DNA from 4 places in the Mesorhizobium sp. WSM4817 genome. Region 3 is predicted to be linked to each of the others. Evidence: predicted binding sites of a transcription regulator. Region 3 holds the regulator's gene; each other region holds the start of a gene.
What was found. The regulator PhoB, encoded in region 3, activates phosphate uptake and scavenging genes when phosphate is short. The targets are predictions, from matches to a motif close to TGTCATNNANCTGTCAT.
Positions count from the first base shown of each region.

Region 1: AC0L2K_RS01955 (PhoX family protein) is a predicted target of PhoB. The motif match lies at 1,536-1,552, and genes of this name have one in related genera.
Region 2: AC0L2K_RS12815 (LTA synthase family protein) is a predicted target of PhoB. The motif match lies at 2,283-2,299, and genes of this name have one in related genera.
Region 4: phnF (phosphonate metabolism transcriptional regulator PhnF) is a predicted target of PhoB. The motif match lies at 1,533-1,549, and genes of this name have one in related genera.

Region 1 covers NZ_JBVVQQ010000001.1:400,627-403,976, reverse strand. The annotation lists gene AC0L2K_RS01955 (PhoX family protein) at 1-1,467, opposite strand, end outside; gene AC0L2K_RS01950 (hypothetical protein) at 1,672-2,010, shown strand; gene AC0L2K_RS01945 (phosphatase PAP2 family protein) at 2,130-2,831, shown strand; gene AC0L2K_RS01940 (helix-turn-helix domain-containing protein) at 3,030-3,299, shown strand.
Region 2 covers NZ_JBVVQQ010000007.1:165,418-168,767, forward strand. The annotation lists gene rpsF (30S ribosomal protein S6) at 1-29, opposite strand, end outside; gene AC0L2K_RS12815 (LTA synthase family protein) at 328-2,253, opposite strand; gene fabD (ACP S-malonyltransferase) at 2,521-3,350, shown strand, end outside.
Region 3 covers NZ_JBVVQQ010000018.1:135,414-138,763, forward strand. The annotation lists gene pstB (phosphate ABC transporter ATP-binding protein PstB) at 1-811, shown strand, start outside; gene phoU (phosphate signaling complex protein PhoU) at 847-1,554, shown strand; gene phoB (phosphate regulon transcriptional regulator PhoB) at 1,571-2,260, shown strand; gene AC0L2K_RS23370 (ROK family protein) at 2,527-3,350, opposite strand, start outside.
Region 4 covers NZ_JBVVQQ010000013.1:163,839-167,188, reverse strand. The annotation lists gene AC0L2K_RS19250 (carbon-phosphorus lyase complex subunit) at 1-374, opposite strand, end outside; gene phnH (phosphonate C-P lyase system protein PhnH) at 376-987, opposite strand; gene phnG (phosphonate C-P lyase system protein PhnG) at 987-1,451, opposite strand; gene phnF (phosphonate metabolism transcriptional regulator PhnF) at 1,575-2,324, shown strand; gene AC0L2K_RS19230 (zinc-binding alcohol dehydrogenase family protein) at 2,333-3,349, opposite strand.

The DNA.
Region 1 (3,350 bases), on a different contig from region 3:
GAAGGCGTTTTCGGCGCGCGGATTGGCGGCGTCGACCTGGTCCGTCTTGCGCTTCGAATTGTTGGTCAGCATGACGTAGACCTTGCCAGTCGTCGGATTGGGCTGGATGTCCTCGGGGCGATCCATCTTGGTGGCACCGAGCAGATCGGCGGCACGGCGCGTCTCGATCAGCACGTCGGCCTGGCTGGCAAAGCCGTTCTCCGCCGTCAGCGGGCCCTGGCCGAAGACGATGGGCAGCCATTCGATCGACCCGTCCTCGGCGAATTTGGCGACGTAGAGCGTGCCGTCGTCGAGGAGATCCATGTTGGCGGCGCGGTCCTCGGCGTTGAACTTGCCGGCCGTGACGAATTTATAGACATAGTCGAAGCGTTCGTCGTCGCCGAGATAGAAAACGACACGGCCATCCTTGGCGACGATCGATTCAGCGCCCTCATGCTTGAAGCGGCCCATGGCAGTGCGCTTCCTCGGCACCGAGGTCGGATCGTTGACGTCGACCTCAACAATCCAGCCGAAGCGATTCGGCTCGTTCGGCTCCTTGCCGATGTCGAAGCGATCGTAATGCGCAGCCCATTCATAGGCGCCTTCGGGAATACCCAGGCGCTTGTAGTTGGTGGCTTCCTTGTGGCCTTCCGGCAGCTCGCCCGAGAAATAGCCGTGTATGTTTTCCTCGGCCATGACGTAGGTGCCCCAGGGCGTGACGCCGCCGGCACAATTGTTGACAGTGCCGATGACCTTCGTGCCGGTCGGATCGGCACTGGTCTTGACGCGGTCGTGGCCGGCGACGGGGCCGGACAGTGCCATCTCGGTGTTGGCGGTGATGCGGCGGTTGAGCTTGCCGTCGCGCACCACCTGCCATTTGCCTGATGCCTTGCGGATCTCGACGATGGTGCCGCCATGCGCGGCCATCTCGACGTCGACCTGTTCCTTGCTCAGCGGCGCCTGCTTGGCCTCCCCATCGACGATGGTGACAAGGCCCGGGAACATCAGATGCGGATTGGTGTATTCGTGGTTGACCACCAGCAGGCCATGCTCGGCCGAGCCGTGGATCGGGATATAGCCGACATAGTCGTTATTGTAGCCAAACTGTCTTTCCTGGGCCTGCGCCGACTGTTTTGTCGGATCGAATTCCGGCGAATCGGCAAACAGCGGATCGCCCCAGCGCAACAGCACGTCGGCGTCGTAGCCGGCAGCGACATGGTGCTTGTCGTCGACGCCTGCCTCGACCTCGTCGAAACTGAAGACCGAGCCGCCGCCGGCGCGGGCATCGTCGGCGAGGATCAGCGCGAGCGGGCTGACGGTGGCGGCGATGGCGGTTGCCGCGAGCGATCCCTGCAGAAAACCACGGCGCGAGAATCGCGCGGCGATGATTTCGCCCATCGTCTGGTTGTCAGTGGGATTGGTTCCTGGCCCATCGTTTTCCTCGAGCAGGCTGGTGCGGAAATGGGCGTCGGGGCGATGTTCAGTCATGGGGGCGTGCCTCTGGCTCTTTGGGATGGCTGGAGCGTGTTGCTTGACTGACCGCGTATCGCCAGCAGATCACAGTTTGATGACGTTGCCGACCAATTTCCAGCCCGATTTCATGTCTTTGATCAGGCCGCTTGACCGCGACCGACGCTTCCGAAACAAGATCTGCGGCAGGCGCGCAAGCACGGCGTCGGGAGGAACAAAAAAGTGAGTTTCTGGGGACTGGGGCAGCTCGGCATTTCGACAGTGATCTTCCTGCTGGCGGCGACGGCGGCCAAGCAATGGGGGCTGGCGCCGAGCCTCGGCAAGATTCTTCTGACTCTGGCGCTCTATTCAGCGGGCAATCTGATCATGCTGAGGCTGATCCGTGAATTCGGCATGTCGGTGTCGTTCAGCCTGTCGGCGGTGATCCAACTGGTGTCGGTGAACGTGGTGGCACTGGTGTTCTTCGGCGAGCGCGTCAATTCGTTGCAGGCGACCGGCATCGTGCTTGCCGTCGCAGCGGTGGCGCTGATCACGCTCGGACCCTATCTGCAAAAACTGTAGTTGCGCATGACCCCGAAAATCGGAAACGATTTTCGCTGGGGATCATGCGCCAAATCAAAGTGCTACAGCGTCCTGTGCGCGTCCAAAAGGACGCGCGGCGCTGTAGGACGATTGGGTCGATGAAGAATACTGCAAGCAAGCTGCTCAACTGGATCGAATTCCCGGTGCTTTTGTCCGGTCTGGTCATCGCCGGCGGGCTGTGGGGGTTCGAGGAACTGATGGAGGTGGCGCGGGACACCACGCCGCACGCCTTCGACACGGAAATCATGCTCGCCTTCCGTGAAGCGGGCCAGCCCGACAATCCGATCGGACCGCCATGGCTGGAAGGGGCGATGCGCGACATTACCAGCCTCGGCAGCGCCATCGTGCTCGGGCTGATCACAGTGGCGGTGATCGTCTATCTGCTGCTGATCCACAAGCCGGGAGCAGCGTTTCTGGTCTTCGTCGCGGTGGCGGGCGGGCAGGCCCTGTCGAGCACGCTGAAGCTCGGAATCGATCGGCCGCGCCCCGACCTGGTCTCGCATCTCGCCGACGTGGCGACGCTTTCGTTTCCAAGCGGCCATGCGATGCTGTCGGCGGTGACATATTTGACGCTGGGCAGCATGGCGTCGCGTTTCCTGCCTGGGCGAACGACCAAGATCTATGTGCTGGCACTTGCCGTGCTGACAGCACTGCTCGTCGGCATCAGCCGCGTCTATCTCGGCGTTCATTGGCCATCGGACGTGCTGGCCGGCTGGTGCGCCGGCTTCGCCTGGGCGATGCTGTGCTGGCTGGTCGCATGGGCGTTCCAGCGATGGCGCGGGCAGACCGCCGGCGCCTGAACCGCCCGTTCCGAACGACGCTGCGCCAATTCTCCTCTAAGTTGCGGCGGCTGGGGCGTGCTGGCCCAGCGGGCGCGCAGGCTCGCCAAGATGCAAACGGCCTGGTGTGCACATGTCTGACATGTGCATGATGATGCTTGATCCATCACAATGATGGTATTATACATGGAATGCAGACTCAGACGGGGTTTTTAGCCGATGATCACTGCCGCGCAGATGCGCGCCGCAAGGGCTCTGGCCGGCATCGATCAGAAGACGCTCGCCGAGCGCGCCGGGGTTTCGCTTCCAACCATTCAGCGCATGGAAGCGAGCGACGGCGTGGTCAGGGGCGTGGTCGATACGCTGATGAAGGTCATCCAGGCCCTCGACCGGGCCGGCGTGGAGCTGATCGGCGAGAACCAGGCCAGCGAGCGCGGCGGCAGGGGGGTGCGCCTCAAGCCGGTCGTGCCGCAGAACCCGCCAGGCTGAGCCGAAATAGAGTCGCGACGGCGACCGCCGACAGTCCTGCCGACGATTCCG
Region 2 (3,350 bases), on a different contig from region 3:
GCAAGAAACACATGTTCGTAAAGAGCCATATTGTTCTTTGCCTTTCTTCGTTTCTCTCCCGGTCCCGGCGGCAAAAGCCTCTGCAACTTCTCTGACCCGGCGATCCCTGGCTGGGCGGGGAAGAAAGGAGCATGACGAGACGGTCGAGAGCGGAGACACGGGAGGCGGAAGCGCTTCTGGCTCCACACGAAGGTTTCGAAAAACCTCCGGCCCTCCGTTCAGCCCCCAGCAAGGACCGGCAGATTGCGGGCGTCTATACAGGAATTTGGCCGCAAGACAAGGGCGAGCCGAAAAACCGCCGCGCTCAGGACGACATGTCGCGCATCTTCAGCTTGTATGCGGGACCCGCTTGTTCACCGTCTCCGGGAAGAAATCGGGCGCTGCACGGCGCTTGCCGAACATCATGTCGTATTGCAGCAGACGGAAATCGCGAATCGCCGGGTCGATTTGCTTCTTGCGCGCCCAGTCGGGCGTGTCCTCGCCCGTCGGCGTCAATAACAAATTGCGGTCGACGACGCTGTAGCGCTCGCGCATCTGGCCGAGGAAGCCGGTGTAATAGGGGTGGCTGATCCCGGCCGTGGTCAGGATATGGTAGGGCAGGAAAGCCGGGCTTACCGCACCCATATCCGCGGCCGGCCCGGTGCGGTTCGACCATACCACCAGCGGCGTCTTGTGATGCAGCAGCATCTGGTCGGGCGGCTCCTTGCGCGGCGCGACGTTATCCCTAAGGAAGCCGGTCTCGACATAGACCGGACCGAGCGGCGGCAGATGGTCGCCGAAGAAGGCGATGACCGTCGGTCGCCGCCGGTTCTTCGCCCATTCGATGAGGCGCTCGAGGCTCTTGTCGGCGTCGGATGCGCCTTCCGTGAAGCTCAGCAGCGAATCCTTTGCCCACTGGCTGGTCGGAGCCTGCACCTTGTGGGTCGGATTGTAATAGCGATTCGGTTCGTAGGGTCCGTGGTTTTGCAGGCTGACGGCGAAGTAGAAGAACGGATCGTCCGTGGCGTCGGCTTCGCGGATGATCTCGTCGGTCATCGCCGCGTCCGACGTCAGCGGCCCGCGCTTTTCGAGATATGGCATGTTTTCTTCGGACTTGAAGTCATCGAAGCCGAAATCGGCATAGACCGGCGTTCGGTTCCAGAACCAGCTTGTACCCGGATGGATGGCGCGCGTCTCATAGCCCTGGCTCTTCAGGAACGTCGCCATCGACGGCACCGGCGCGCGGACATATTGCTGGTAGGGGATACTGCCGGCCGGCAGGAAGGCGTTGGAAAAGCCGGTCAGCGCCTCGAACTCGACATTGGCGGTCATGCCGCCGAATTCGGGCGAGAACACGTGACCGGAGCGAAGCGCCCGCACATTGGGAATCGGATCGGGCGTGATGGTGACGCCGGGCAGTTCGGTCGGATCCCAGAAGGATTCGCTCATGACGATGATGATGTCTGGCTTCTCGGCCGGCACCGATGCCTTCACGCCAGATCTTTCGATCGCCGCGATCGCCTTGTCGGAGTAGCCGGCAGGCGCGGGGACATGGGCCATTGGCACGTTGAGGGCGAAGGCCAGTGCGAAGCCGTTGGAGGCGTAATTTTCCTTCTGGTCCCACATGATCGGGATGATTTGCAGCCGGTCGCGGGTCCACGAGAACGTCGCGTAATCCATGATCGACACGAAGAAGGCGAGCAGCGGCACGGTCAGCGTCAGCCGGGCCAGGCGCCCCTTGCGACCGAGCGCCGGTACCCGGCGGCGCCACAGCCGCCAGCCATAAACGAGCAGCGAGAGGCTGCCGACGATGCCGACCGCCAGAGCGATGGCGGTTCCCGGACGTTCGCGCACCAGCAGCGGCATCAGCGCCACGATCTGACGTGAATAGAGGAAATCGGTCGGATAGAGCGGATCGCCGAGATAGAGCGATTTCTGGTGGCCGACAAAGGCTAGCGCCAGCGTCAGCGGCGCGACGATCATCAGGCTCTGGTGGCTGCGGCCGAGCACGGCATCGAGGCCGATCAGGATCAGCGCGAAGATGATGATGGTGGTCCAGCCGGGCTTGAAGGGCTGCAGGAAGAAGCCGACGGTGCCGGCAAAGTCGCCGCGCACGATCAGTTCGATGGCAAAAACCAGGATGGTGGCGGCGAGAAGGCTGACGAGGCCATAGCGGATAACAGGCCATTTCCGGCCCGGCAGATAGCCGGTGGCCGGATCGCCTTCCAGAAACTGTGGCGCGGATTTGCCAACGCCTTTCTTGATCCTTGCCACCTTACAATTCCCCCGACCATACACAAAAGTGTCATTGAGCTGTCATGGATATGTCACGAAAAGCTAGCGTCTGTGGCTGAAATAAGAAGAGCCAGCAAACGAATCGTGAGCGATTTTCATCATGAGTGATCGAAAAAAAGCCTTTTGGAACAGGTACTCGGCCAGCGATACCGAGCCGGAGCGGCCCGGGTCGGGCTGCTAGCGGACTTGACTTGTCCGCCCGCCTTGCGTCACAGGCAGGAAAAATCAGCCGCTTGGGAGGCACGCATGGCAGTCGCATTCACCTTTCCGGGACAGGGCAGCCAGGCTGTCGGCATGGGCAAGGACCTCGCCGACGCCTTTCCGGAATCGCGGAAGATCTTCGAAGAGGTTGACGACGCGCTCGGCGAAAACCTGTCGAAGCTGATCTGGGAAGGGCCGGAAGAGAGGCTGACGCTGACCACCAATGCCCAGCCGGCGCTGATGGCTGTGTCGCTCGCCGCCATCCGGGCGCTGGAATCGCGCGGCCTCTCGCTGAAGCACAAGGTCGCCTATGTCGCCGGCCACTCGCTCGGCGAATATTCGGCACTTGCCGCCGCCGGTTTCGTTTCGGTCGCCGATGCCGCCCGGCTCTTGCGTATCCGCGGCAATGCCATGCAGGCGGCTGTGCCGGCCGGCGAGGGCGCCATGGCGGCCATCATCGGGCTGGAACAGGCCGATGTCGAAGCCGCCTGCGCTGAAGCGGCCAAAGATTCGATTTGCCAGATCGCCAACGACAATGGCGGTGGCCAACTGGTGATCTCCGGCGCCAGGGCGGCCGTCGAGCAGGCGGCGAAGCTGTGCACGGAAAAGGGCGCCAAGCGGGTGCTGATGCTGCAGGTCTCGGCGCCCTTCCATTCGGCGCTGATGGCACCGGCGGCCGAGGCCATGCGCGAGGCGCTGGCCGGCGTGACGAAGAACACGCCGTTCGTACCCGTGGTCTCCAACGTGTCGGTCACGCCGTCCAGCGATCCGGATGCGATCGCCCACCGCCTGGTCGAACAGGTGACGGGGCGCGTGCGCTGGCGCGAAACGGTGGAATGGTTTGGTGCCAACGGCATTGCGACGCTGTACGAGGT
Region 3 (3,350 bases):
CATCATGACGGAAGCCGGCGTCGAGCAGAAACTGAGCAGCGCAACCAACGCCCCTTCGATCAAGATGAAGGGCGAAAAGGTCTCTGTTCACTACGGCGAGAAGCGAGCTCTGTTCGACGTCGATCTCGATGTCCGCGAGCATCAGGTGACGGCGTTGATCGGGCCATCGGGCTGCGGCAAGTCGACGTTCCTGCGTTGCCTGAACCGAATGAACGACACCATCGATATCGCGCGGGTGAGCGGCAAGATCACGCTCGACGGCGAGGACGTCTACGATCCGAAAATCGATGTCGTCGAGCTGCGAGCTCGCGTCGGCATGGTATTCCAGAAGCCGAACCCGTTTCCGAAGTCGATCTACGAAAACGTCGCCTATGGTCCGCGCATTCACGGCCTGGCCAGGACCAAGGCCGAGTTGGACGGCATCGTCGAATCGAGCCTGAAGAAGGCCGGCCTGTTTAACGAGGTCAAGGATCGCCTACTCGAGTCGGGAACCGGTCTGTCCGGCGGACAGCAGCAGCGTCTGTGCATTGCGCGCGCCATCGCCGTGTCGCCGGAAGTGATCCTGATGGACGAGCCCTGTTCGGCGCTCGATCCAATCGCCACCGCCCGCGTCGAGGAACTGATCGACGAACTGCGCCAGAATTATACGATCGTCATCGTCACCCATTCGATGCAGCAGGCGGCGCGCGTGTCGCAACGCACGGCGATGTTCCATCTCGGGTATCTGGTCGAGGAGGGCGCGACCGACAAGATGTTCACCAACCCCGACGACAAGCGCACCCAGGACTACATCACCGGCCGGTTCGGCTGAGCGGTCCGGCGAATTTCGAACACGAGGACAGCACCATGGGTGAACACACCGTCGCATCTTTCGACGAGGAACTGGAGCACATCGACAGGCTGATCCGCGACATGGACGAGCTCGCCGCCGCAATGGTAGCGGCCTCGATCCGCGCGCTGCTTGCGTCGGACAATGCGATGGCGCAGCGCGTCGTCTCGGACGACGCCATCATGGATGCGCGGCAGCGCGAACTCGATGACAGCGCCATCACGCTGATCGCCAAGCGGCAGCCGATGGCGCAGGATCTGCGCGCCGTGGTTGGCGCAATCCGCATGGCGGGCGATCTCGAGCGCATCGGCGATCTGGCCAAGAACATAGCCAAGCGGGTCAGCGCAGTCGGGCAGAGCGCGACGCCGCGTAATCTGTCGCACGGTATCGACGCGATGGCGGACCTCGTTCTTGTGCAGCTGCGCGGCGTGGTCGAGCACTATGTGTCGCGCGATGCCGGCGCGTTGAAGGAACTGCGCGCCGACGACCAGAAGATCGACGTGAAATACACGGCGGTTTTTCGCGAGCTCCTGACCTACATGATGGAGGATCCGCGCAACATCACCGCGTGCACGCACCTTCTGTTCTGCGCCAAGAATCTCGAGCGTATCGGCGATCACGTCACCAACATCGCCGAAAACGCCTACTTTGTCGTGACCGGGCAGCAATTGCCGGCGGACCGCCCGAAGCTCGACGAAACGACGATGTCGGCGCCGGCGACATGACAGGAGTAACCGGCCGATGATCGCGCCGCGCATCATGGTGGTGGAGGATGAAGAGCCGCTGGGCGTCCTCCTCCGTTACAATCTTGAATCCGAAGGCTATCAGGTCGAGGTGGTGACGCGCGGCGACGAGGCCGAAATCCGGCTGCAGGAAAACGTGCCCGATCTTTTGGTGCTCGACTGGATGGTGCCGGCGGTTTCCGGCATCGAGCTTTGCCGGCGCCTTCGGGTGCGCCCCGAAACCGAGCGGCTGCCGATCATCATGCTGACCGCGCGCGGCGAGGAGAGCGACCGGGTGCGCGGCCTTTCGACCGGAGCCGACGACTATCTGGTCAAGCCGTTCTCGACACCGGAATTCATGGCCAGGGTCAAGGCGCTGCTGCGCCGCGCCAAGCCCGAAGTGCTGTCCAGCGTGCTCAAGGTCGGCGACATCATGCTCGATCGTGAATCGCACAGGGTCTATCGCAAGAAGAGCGAGATCCGGCTCGGGCCGACCGAATTCCGGCTGCTCGAATTCATGATGCGCCACCCGGGCCGGGTCTTCTCGCGCAGCCAGTTGCTCGACAATGTCTGGGGCGAGACGATCTACATCGACGAGCGCACGGTGGACGTCCATGTCGGCCGGTTGCGCAAGGCGGTCAACAATGGTCGCATGCCCGATGTCATCCGCACCATCCGCGGCGCGGGCTATGCGATCAGGGAAGACTAGGGGATGTGCTGATATTCAGGTGATGCCGGCCTGCGAACGGCTGATACCTGCGCTTACCTACAGCGCCGCGCACCCTGTTGGGCACGCAAAGGACGCTGTAGAACTTTGATTTTGCGCACGACCTTTCCGAAATCGATCTCGATTTCGGGGTCATGCGCGGGCTCACGTACCCAAAAGTACGCTCCGCTCCGGTTCTCGGAACCCACCATTCTCGACTCGGCCTGACCTGAATCTCAACACACCCCAAGTCGCGACCCGGGAATCCTTCAAGCCACGTTCTTTCCGACCGAGCCGGCTCGTGCCTGGATGCTCGGCGCGAAAATCTCCTGATCGACGAAGCTTAGCGCCCGCATGGCGCAGCCTTCGCGTATCAGCGGCAGCTCGTTCGGCTCGGTGTCGAAGGAAATCGAACCCGAATGCTGGCCGCCGGCGGTCTGGGCGATGGCCTCGCGCAGGGCCGGCTCGATCAGGTCGAAGGCGGCAGCGCTGGCGCCGACCATGGCCACCGGCGCCGGATCGATCAGCGCAAACAGGCTGCCGAGCCCGAAGCCGAGCGCCTCGCCGGCCTTGCGGTAGGCTTCGCGCTCCGGTCCGTCCATCTCGCGCGCCCGGGCCGCCAAGGCCCGCATGTCGGCGTCGCTGACATCGGCGACCGGCTCGGCGTTCTCGCTCAACAGCCTTGCGTTGCGCCAGATGGCGTAGTTGCCGGCATAAGCCTCGACGCAGCCGCGCCGCCCGCAGCGGCAAAGCGCGCCGCCCGGCCGATGGATCATGTGGCCGAATTCGCCGCCTGAGGAGTGGGTGCCGGTGAACAGCTCGCCCTTCAGCACCAGCCCCATACCGATGCCGTGCGAGAGCAGGATGGCGATGAAATCGTCGCGGTAGCGATCCGGGTGGCGCCAGCGCAGCGCCACGGCCATCATGTTGCAGTCGTTCTCCATGATGGCCGGGATGCCGAACTCGCGTTCCAGAATGTCGGCGAAGGCGATGTTCGTCTGCGGCGTGATCGGCGACCACAACATGGCGCGCGCGTGGGAATCGGTGATGCCCTGGATCGCCAGCGCGATGCGGGCGACGCTTTGGACATCGA
Region 4 (3,350 bases), on a different contig from region 3:
GTGTAGTCGAAGGTCGGGCCGAGAAGCTGGCCGCCAGGCAGATCCTTGTAGGTCGCCGACACGCGCCGCTCGACCAGCATCGCGCCGGTGTCGATCGCCCTGGTGTAGCCGAAGCGCGGCAGCGTCGTGCGATAGGCGCGAACCAGGAAGATCGCCTCGATCATGTCGCCGCGCGCCTGAACGATGGCCAGCGCCGCCAATTCGCGGTCGTGGAGCGAACCTTCGCTCATCACCCGGTCGACGCCGAGCGCCAGCTGCTCGACGATCTGGTCGAGGCGAAGCGCCGGCACGGAACGGTCGCCGCGGCGGCGGTCGGCGAGCAGGGCGTGGGCGTTGGCAATGGCCGCTTCACCGCCTTTTACCGCGACATACATATCACGCCTCCATCGTCTTGATGCGCGTCGTGCGCGGCAGGCAGGCAACGCCTTCCGGGGTGGCGAGGATAATGTCGACACCACGGGGAAAACGCTGATTGTTCTGCTTCCATTGTTCGACGAAGTGGCGCGGCATCTGCGCCGGCGCGATTGTCGCGGTTGTTTCGATGCCGGGACCTTCGAGCAGCAGCGGGGCGCCTGAGACGAGATCGCTGACCTGCAGGATCAGCGTCGTCGAGCGGTCGGGATAGTCCTGGGTGCCTTGTGAAAAGCCGTCGAGCGCCATCATCTCGGCCGGCGTGGCGATCAGCGCGAAATGCGCATCGGCTGGCGTGTGGGCCAGTGGCGCGCCGGTGTGGAAGCCGAGCCAGGATTTCACCGCTGCTGGGGCCTGCAGAACGAGGTCGAGCCAGAGTGGCGTGTCGTTGTCGCACAGCGCCAGCGCGATGGCGCCCGCGGTGGCCGACAGCGGCGCCGGTGGGCGGGCAAAGACCGGCAGAGGCTGCAGGGTGCCCGGCCGCGCCATTCCGTCCATCACGGCGCGGAACACTGTCTGGGCGTCGAACACCGGATTGGCAAAGCCGCCCTCGATCGCTTGCGTTGCGATGTCCATCAGTCTTCTCCGCGTACCATGGTGAAGAAATCGACCTTCGTTGCCGCCGTCTCGGCGCGCCGCCGCTCACGTCGGCTGGCCAGTGCGGCCTGCAGCGGCGCAATGAGTTTGCTCTCGACCTCGTTGCGGCGGGTGGGATCCTGCCAGAGCGCGTCGGCGATCGCCGCCAGTTTTGCTTTCTGCTTGTCACGGCCGAGCGCATAGCAGTGGCCGACTTCTCCCGAGGCAAGCCGCACAGTCGCGCGGGTGACCGTCGCCTCGCCGAGGTTGAATGGTGCGCCGCCGCCGCCGATGCGGCCACGCACGGTGACCAGGCCGGTTTCAGGGCCGCGCAGGAGTTCTGCTTCCGAAGGCAGGCCGGCTTCGTTCCAGAGGCGGACGATATCGTCGCCGGTCGATTGCGCCAACGTCGCCATGACGGCCTTGCGCTCAAGCTGCTGATCGCGCGCTTCCTGTCCTCGCATGGTTGACATTCCCTTGCATCGAAAATTCGTCTATTGATATAGACAATTATACAAATTATATCTATTTTCTAAAGCGTGTCCATGACGGACGGATGACAGCGCGAAAAAGATCGGGGCAAAGAAATGATCGGTCAGCAGATGGCCAGCAGCTTGGAGCGGCGCAGCGGCGTCTCGCTGTGGCGGCAGATCGCCGACCAGATCCTGCATTCGATCGCCGTCGGCGACTTTGCCGAGAATGCTGCATTGCCACCGGAAGTTGCACTGGCCGAGCGCTATGGCGTCAACCGCCATACGGTGCGCAGCGCCATCGCCGCACTGGTGCAGGATGGCGTGCTCAGGGCCGAACAGGGGCGCGGCACCTTCGTGCTGTCGCGCAAGCGCCTGTCCTATCCGATCGGCGCCCGCACCCGTTTTTCGGAGGGCTTGCAAGGGCAGGCGTCGGAGCGCCGCAGCGTGCTGCTCGAATCGGCGGTCGAGCCGGCCAGCCGGCGCGTCGCCGAAGGGCTGGGGCTTGCCAGGGGTTCGACTGTCATACGCCTCGAGACACGCGGCGAAGCCGATGGGCAACCGGTCTCGCGTGCGACCGGCTGGTTCGACGCGGCTCGCTTCGCCGGCATCGATGCCGCCATGGCCGAAACCGGATCGGTGACCGCCTCATTCCGGGGTTTCGGCATCGGTGACTATCTCAGACAATCGACGGTGTTGTCGGCCCGCCACGCGGACGCCGCCGACCTTGCCGATCTTAATCTGCAGCCCGGCGCTATCGTGCTGGTCACGGTCGCCGTCAACGTCACGCCGGACGGCCAGCCGATCCAGTTTGCCGAAACCCGGTTTCCGGCTGAGCGGGTCGAGCTCAAGATATCGGCGCTTTAAAGTCCGGTTCATCCGACCTGGATGACGGCCTTGATCAGGCCGGATTTCTCATGCGCCCAGCGGGCGAGGTCGCGCGGCGTGTCGCCAAGCGTCGTGCGATGGGTGACGAGCTTTGCCAGCGGCACAGCACCATCGCGGATCGAGGCGGCGACATGGTCGAAGTCGACGCGCAGAGCGTTGCGGCTGCCGATCAGCGTCATCTCGCGCTTGTGGAATTCAGGATCGGAAAAGACGATGTCGTCCTTGACGACGCTGACCAGGACCAGCGTCCCGCCATGCGCGACATGGGCGAAGGCTGACTGGACGGACTGGGTGTTGCCGGTGGCATCGAAGACCGCGTCAAAACCTTCGCCGTTGGTCGCCTCGCGAACTAGATCGGTCGCAGACTGCCGTGATGCGTCGAGGGTGGCGAAGCCGAGTTCGCTTGCGGCGAAGCCAAGCCTTTCCGCGCTCATGTCGAGCAGCGTCACGTCGAGACCGGCGATGCGGGCAAACAGCGCCGTGCCGAGGCCGATCGGCCCGGCACCGATGACCAGCGTGCGCGCGCCGGGATCAGCCAGCGAGCGCCGCACGGCATGCGCCCCGATCGCCAGGAATTCGACGGCGGCGGCATCGGCCAGCGACAGGCCGTTGGCCGGATAAAGATTTTGCGCCGGCACCAGGATCCGTTCGCACATGGCGCCGTCGCGGTGGACGCCGAGCACCTCGATCCTGACGCAGCAATTCGGCTTGCCTAGGCGGCAGGCGCTGCATTTGCCGCAAGCGAGATACGGGTTGATGATCACCGGCTCGCCCACCGGCAGGTCGACGCCTCCGCCGGCCTCGATCACGGTGCCGGAGACCTCGTGACCCATGATGCGGGGATAGGCGAGGAACGGATGCTTGCCCTCGAAGATGTGATAGTCGGTGCCGCAGATGCCGACATGACTGACCGCGACCAGCGCCCAGCCCGGCGGTGGTGTGCCCGGCGCCAGGCGGTCTTCCACAACAAGATCGCCGGGCGAACGGCAGATGACGGCTTTCATG